DNA from 3 places in the Pantoea sp. E956-1 genome. Region 3 is predicted to be linked to each of the others. Evidence: predicted binding sites of a transcription regulator. Region 3 holds the regulator's gene; each other region holds the start of a gene.
What was found. The regulator sigma-54, encoded in region 3, starts transcription at its own class of promoters, with help from an activator protein. The targets are predictions, from matches to a motif close to GTTGGCACANNTTTCGCTNT.
Positions count from the first base shown of each region.

Region 1: a site for sigma-54 is predicted at 779-798, ahead of AC0T7J_RS07200 (circularly permuted type 2 ATP-grasp protein). Genes of this name have one in related genera too.
Region 2: a site for sigma-54 is predicted at 1,027-1,046, ahead of AC0T7J_RS20290 (gamma-glutamyltransferase family protein). Genes of this name have one in related genera too.

Region 1 is NZ_CEUYZP010000001.1:1,505,280-1,507,530, forward strand. Features, by position in the region: gene oxlT (oxalate/formate MFS antiporter) at 1-254, shown strand, start outside; partial or broken gene AC0T7J_RS07195 (TonB-dependent receptor plug domain-containing protein) at 545-652, opposite strand; gene AC0T7J_RS07200 (circularly permuted type 2 ATP-grasp protein) at 835-2,251, shown strand, end outside.
Region 2 is NZ_CEUYZP010000010.1:102,847-105,097, reverse strand. Features, by position in the region: gene AC0T7J_RS20290 (gamma-glutamyltransferase family protein) at 1-991, opposite strand, end outside; gene hpxU (MurR/RpiR family transcriptional regulator HpxU) at 1,130-1,969, shown strand; gene AC0T7J_RS20280 (transporter substrate-binding domain-containing protein) at 2,162-2,251, shown strand, end outside.
Region 3 is NZ_CEUYZP010000005.1:58,158-60,408, forward strand. Features, by position in the region: gene hpf (ribosome hibernation promoting factor) at 138-425, opposite strand; gene rpoN (RNA polymerase factor sigma-54) at 447-1,880, opposite strand; gene lptB (LPS export ABC transporter ATP-binding protein) at 1,929-2,251, opposite strand, start outside.

The sequences.
Region 1 (2,251 bases), on a different contig from region 3:
TCCCATCCACACTGACCGACACCTTTGGCAGTGAAAATGCTTCAGCGAACTATGGTTGGTTGTATATTTCACAGGGTATCGGCGCAATCTTTGGCGGTCCGCTGGCGGCACTGATGTATCAGCACACCCATAACTGGCACCTGGTCTTTGGCTGCGCTATTACCTTCGACTTTATCACCGCCGGTCTGGCGTTATGGGTGCTCAAGCCCTGGCGTACGCGATTCTTGCACGCGCAAAATAATCTTTCACACTGATTATCGGGTTGTGAACAAAGCTCGTAAAACAGCTTCCCCACTTCGTGCAGTGCCAGTGAAAATATCCCGTCAGTCAGACTGCGGACACAGAAAACAGCCGGGACCTCAACCGTCCCGGCCAGAACATTACGCCAGAAACGATAATCAACCGCAGCGAAATATCTGCTGCCATGTTCGTTATAGCTATCGTCGCCACGGTTGAGATTGTTATCGGTCAGATTCAAAACCCCCTCGCGGATCTTTACCGTTTTATTCACCTTATACGACCCGCCTGTATTCCGGATGGAGTATCCGCCCTGCGCATCGGAGCCGTATAAGGACGACATTAGCCCGCGCACCACTTCGATACGTTTGGTCGATTCCGCGGAGATCCAGCTCAGATCGGAATCGTGATGGCGAAGGTCGTTTTTTGTTCACCACGGCACACTAAGCGCCATATTAAGACACTCCCTCGCTGGGCATGCACCAAAAAAGGGCTTTGACGTTGCAACATTACGGCTTTGCACCGTTTCGCTTCTTCAGATGCTGGCACACTTTATGCTTGGGTAGATTGACAGCCTTTAACGTCTGCGAGGTGACGATGCTGAATATCAATCTCTCCGCTTCACCCTTTTTTGATGAGATGCTTCTGGCTGAAGGTGAGCACCGTGACCACTACGCCGCCTACTGGCAATGGCTGCAACAGGCTGATCACCTGGCTATACAGCGCAAGCGGGAAGAAGCCGCCCTTCTGTTTCACCGGGTAGGTATTACCTTCAATGTCTACGATGACGATAATGGTGCTGAACGGTTGATCCCGTTCGACAGCGTGCCACGTATTATCCCGGCCGCCGAATGGGCCATGCTCGATGCCGGCATCCGCCAGCGTGTGCAGGCACTCAATGCCTTCCTCTACGATATCTACCATGAACAACATATTCTGAAGGCGGGAATCATTCCGGCAGAACAGGTTCTGGCTAACGAACAATATCAACCCTGTATGCAAGGTGTTGATCTTCACCGTGATATCTATGCGCATATTGTTGGCGTAGATATGGTGCGCAATAGTGATGGCGAATATTACGTCCTGGAAGATAACCTGCGTACCCCCTCCGGCGTCTCTTATATGCTGGAGAACCGTAAAATGATGATGCGGCTCTATCCGGAACTCTTTGCGCAGCAACGCATTGCTCCCGTAGAACGCTATCCGTCGCATCTTTTACAAACGCTTCGCGAAAGCTCGCCCATTAACGATCCCACCGTGGTGGTATTGACCCCAGGCCGCTTTAACAGCGCTTACTTCGAACACAGCTTCCTGGCCCAGCAGATGGGCGTTGAACTGGTTGAAAGCGCCGATCTGTTCGTGAAGGATGGCATGCTTTTCATGCGCACGACTGCCGGGCCATGCAGAATACATGTGATCTATCGTCGGGTTGATGACGCTTTCCTCGATCCGCTGGCATTCCGCCCGGACTCCATGCTCGGGGTACCGGGACTGCTGTCGGTTTACCGGGCTGGCAATGTCGTCCTGGCCAATGCCATTGGCACTGGCGTGGCTGATGACAAATCTATCTACCCCTACGTACCGGATATGGTGCGCTTTTATCTGCAGGAAGAACCGATCCTCAATAACGTGCCAACCTGGCAGTGCAGACATAAAAATGAGCTGTCGTATGTGCTGGCCAACCTCGAAAAAATGGTCGTGAAAGAGGTTCACGGTGCTGGCGGTTACGGCATGTTGATTGGACCCGCCGCGAACAAAGCTGAGCTCGCCCACTTCCGTGACCTGTTGCTGGCTCGTCCGCAGAATTATATCGCGCAAAACACGCTGGCGTTGTCCACCTGTCCCACTTTTGTCAACGACGGCCTGGCACCACGTCATATCGATCTCCGACCCTTTGCGCTGAGTGGTGCGGAGATTCGACTGGTGCCCGGCGGCCTTACCCGCGTAGCGTTGACGGAAGGTTCGCTGGTCGTCAATTCGTCACAGGGCGGCGGAACCAAGGACACGTGGGTAC
Region 2 (2,251 bases), on a different contig from region 3:
CGGCCTCACCATCGGTGATCTGGCTGGCGAGCGTGGCAAGGTGATCGCTGTCCAGCAGCGCCTGCAAATCTTCCGTGACGTGACGCGGATCGGTGATGTGTTTGTCGCGCAGCGCAAACGCTTTTTTGGTGGCTTCCACGATACGGTGCACCGTCTGCGCATCGTCAGCCTCCGCCATCTCCAGCCGATCGGTGATGCCCAGGATCGCCAGCGACACCATGCCCTGCGTTGGCGGGGTGATATTCCAGATATCACCTTCGCTGTGGGAGAGATGCAGCGGCGTCGTGCGGCGGGCGCGATGCTGCTGCAGATCGGCCAGCGTCACCGGCATGCCCAGCGTAGCCATCTCATCGGCCATATGGTGAGCCAGCGGGCCGCGATAAAAGCTGTCGAGCCCCTCTTCAGTAAGCTGGCTCAGGGTGTTCGCCAGGGCGGGCTGGGTAAAACGGCTGCCTGGCTGCGGCACGTTGCCGTCAGGCATAAAGGTGGCGCTGAAGCCGGGCTGATGCTGCAATTCACTGCGGAACGTCGCGGTGGCGGCGCTCTGTGAGGCGGTCACCGGAATACCGTCGGCGGCGTAGCGAATCGCATCGCGCAGCAGACGTGCCAGCGGCAGCGGCGGGGTGCCCATCTCAGCCGAGAGATTCAGTGCCTCCTGCCAGCCGCTGACCGTACCGGCCACGGTCAGTGCCGCTTTCGGCCCGCGATGCGGAATCTTAGGGTGATCGGCGTAGAAATCGTGATGGGCCAGCGAACCGGCTGCGCCGCTGGCGTCGATAGCGACAGGATCGCCGCCAGGCGGCAGAATCAGCCAGAAGCCATCGCCGCCCAGTCCATTCATATGCGGGTAGACCACGGCGATGGTCGCGGCAGCGGCTACCATCGCTTCAATGGCATTACCGCCATCACGCAGTACCGCGAGTGCGCTTTCACTCGCCAGATGGTGTGGCGTCACCGCCATCCCCTGCGGGGCCATATTGCTTTGAATCATCTTTTTCTCGTTCTTCGGGTAACAGAACCCATATCAAAGCAAGAGCTGTTCCAGTTTTCACCCTGAGCTGACAATGCGCCGGTTAACCTGGCGTAAATTGTGCTAGCTTCTGCTGCAACAAAAGTTACAGGACGGGTTATGAAACAGCTTGATGAACGGCTCAGAAGTCACTATCCCCAGCTCTCTCCGCAGGAGCAGCGCATTGCCGACTTCGTGTTTGACCACTTCGATGACCTGATCAGCTACAACAGTGCTGAGCTGGCGCGGCTCAGTGGCGTGTCGAAAGCCACGGTCAGCCGGCTGTTTAAGCGTCTGGGCTATGAAAAGTACAAGGATATGCGTGATGAGTTACGCATCCTGCGCCAGAGCGGCATGCCACTGACCGATAATCGTGATGCGGTGCAGGGCAATACGCTGCTGGCGCGACACTACAAGCAGGAGATGGCTAACCTGACGCAGTGGGTGAACAGTCTGGATGCCCGGCACTTTAATGAGGTTATCCAGCAGCTGGCGCAGGCAAAACGCGTCTTTATCATCGGCATGCGCAACGCCTATCCGGTGGCACTGCATCTGCGACAGCAACTGGTGCAGGCGCGTTCGCAGGTACATATCCTGCCGCAGCCGGGCCAGACGCTGGCTGAGGAGCTGGTGGATATTACGCCGGAGGATATGGTGGTCGTGATGGCCTTCCGTCGTCGTCCCCGCATCATTCGCCCGCTGATGCAGCAGTTGCAGGCTGCCGGTATCCCGCTGCTGGCGCTATGTGAGCCGCAGGCGCAGACGGTGATTGCGCTGGCGCGCTGGCAGCTCTGTACGCCGCTGGACAGCGTTTCTGCCTTTGACAGTTATGGCTCAGCCATGAGCCTGGTTAACCTGATTGCCAATGCACTGCTGCATGAAATGCTGGCGCAGGGACGCCAGCGCATTCATCAGATCGCCGACCTTTACCAGCAGTTTGAAGAGCTGGAGCACCGCTAACAGGCACCGTTTTGGTGCTTTGCCCCATTTCAGAACAGACCTTCCCCTGGCGTAGTCGTCCCGATTACGCCAGATGTCAGCTGAACCCTCTGCCGCTTAACCCTTTTTCTATTGCCACCCGGATTGGCACATTAGTTGCAGATTACATGTCAAAGAATCTTTTGTTTCACGTTAATCTCACCGGGGTGCATAATGAAAAAAGTTTTAATGGCGGTTGCGACAGCGGCATTACTGATGGCACAAGCGGGAAGCGCGCTGGCCGATCAACTGCAGGACATCCAG
Region 3 (2,251 bases):
GTGTTCACCAGGCCATTCAACGCCAGCGCGTATTGACGCGTGTGACAAACGGCGCCTGCTTAGATGACAAAACGGGGCGGATTATCCGCCCCATCCTGTCGGCTCTGCGCGCCAGGCGCGCGTCGCTAGCGTGAAGGTTAGTGTTTTTTCAGTTTATCTTTGTGTTTGGTCAGCTGACGGGCGAGCTTATCGATCAGTCCGTCAATGGCCGCATACATATCTTCCGCTTCTGATGTGGCGTGCAGCTCGCCACCATTCACGTGTAGTGTTGCGTCAGCCACCTGCGTGACTTTCTCAACCTTCAGGACAATATAGACCTGATTGATATGTTCAAAATAGTGTTCCAGTTTGGCAAATTTACCGTTGACGAATTCACGCAGAGGTGGAGTGATTTCAACGTGTTGCCCGGTCAGGTTCAGCTGCATAGGTCTTCCTTCTCATTTCTTTCAAACCAGTTGTTTACGCTGGTTCGATGGCGGGATGGATAAAGACTCACGATATTTGGCGACGGTACGCCGTGCCACCATGATCCCCTGATCAGATAACATGGAGGTCAGTTTACTGTCGCTCAAGGGTTTGGCTGGATTTTCCGCCGAAATTAATTTTTTCACCAGGGCTCGAATCGCGGTAGAGGAGGCTTCACCGCCACCTTCCGTATTAACGTGACTGGAGAAAAAGTACTTCAGTTCAAAAATGCCACGCGGGCTGTGCAGATACTTTTGCGTGGTAACGCGGGAGATGGTCGATTCGTGCATCTCAACGGCCTGGGCAATATCCGCCAGCACCATCGGGCGCATAAATTCTTCACCCTGCTCGAAAAAGGCCTGCTGCTGTTCAACAATACAGCGTGTCACTTTCAGCAGCGTATCATTGCGGCTTTCCAGACTCTTAATCAGCCAGCGGGCTTCCTGCAGATTACTGCGAATGAACTGGCTGTCGCTGTCGTTCCGCGTCGCGCCGCTCATTGCCGCATAGTGCTGATTGATCTTCAGACGAGGCACGCTATCGGCATTGAGTTCAACCGTCCAGCGGCTGCCGACCTTGCGCACCAGCACATCGGGAATGACATATTCTGGTTCGCCGGTGTTGATTGACTGACCCGGACGCGGATCCAGCGACTGGATCAGCAGCATCGCCTCTTTCAGCACCTCTTCTTTGAGGCGCGTGACCCGCATCAGGCTGCGGAAATCGTGGTTTGCCAGCAGATCGAGATGTTCGCTGACGATCAGGCGCGCCTCTGCCAGCATCGGCGTTTCGGGCGCATATTGTGAAAGCTGCACCAGCAGGCAGTCACGCAGATCGCGCGCGCCGACACCAATCGGGTCAAAGCGCTGAATGCGTTTCAACACCGCTTCAACTTCATCCGCTTCGAGCTCATCATCACCTATGCTGTCAAGGATCTCCTCAAGCGAAACGGTGAGATATCCGGTGTCATCAATAGCATCGACAATAGAGGTGGCAATGGCGCGATCGGTATCACTGAAAGGCGTCAGGCCGACCTGCCACATCAGATAATCCTGCAGCGACTGCGTCGTTTCGCCCTGATAAACCGGTAACTCATCATCCTGGTAATCGGTGCCGGTGCCGGAAGGCGTGCCCGCGGTATAGATCTCATCCCAGGTTGCATCCAGCGGCAGTTCATCAGGCATCTCTTTCTGCTCAAGCGCTTCACGTGTATCCAGCGCCTCGGCCTCTGAAGACTCCCGTGAATCGATCTCTTCATGCAGGTCAGTCTGCTCCAGCAGCGGATTACTTTCCAGCGCAAGCTGAAGCTCCTGCTGGAGTTCAAGCGTAGAGAGTTGCAACAGGCGAATCGCCTGTTGCAACTGCGGAGTCATTGCCAGCTGTTGGCTGAACCTGAGTTGTAAACCTTGCTTCATAGACAGGATGATCGTTCCCAGGTAAACATCGGTATTAACGACACCTTATCAGAGTCTGAACTCTTCACCCAAATAAACCCGCTTAACCTGCTCATCCGCAAGAATTTCATTCGGTGTGCCGTGCGCGATCAGGTGACCCTGGCTGACGATATAAGCCCGCTCACAGACCGCTAACGTTTCGCGTACGTTATGGTCGGTAATCAGCACACCGAGGCCGCTGTCACGCAGATGCTCAATGATTTTCTTAATGTCGATAACGGAGATGGGGTCAACACCGGCAAAAGGTTCATCCAGCAGGATAAATTTAGGATTAGCCGCCAGCGCCCGCGCAATCTCAACACGACGTCGCTCCCCCCCCGAAAGTGCCTGGC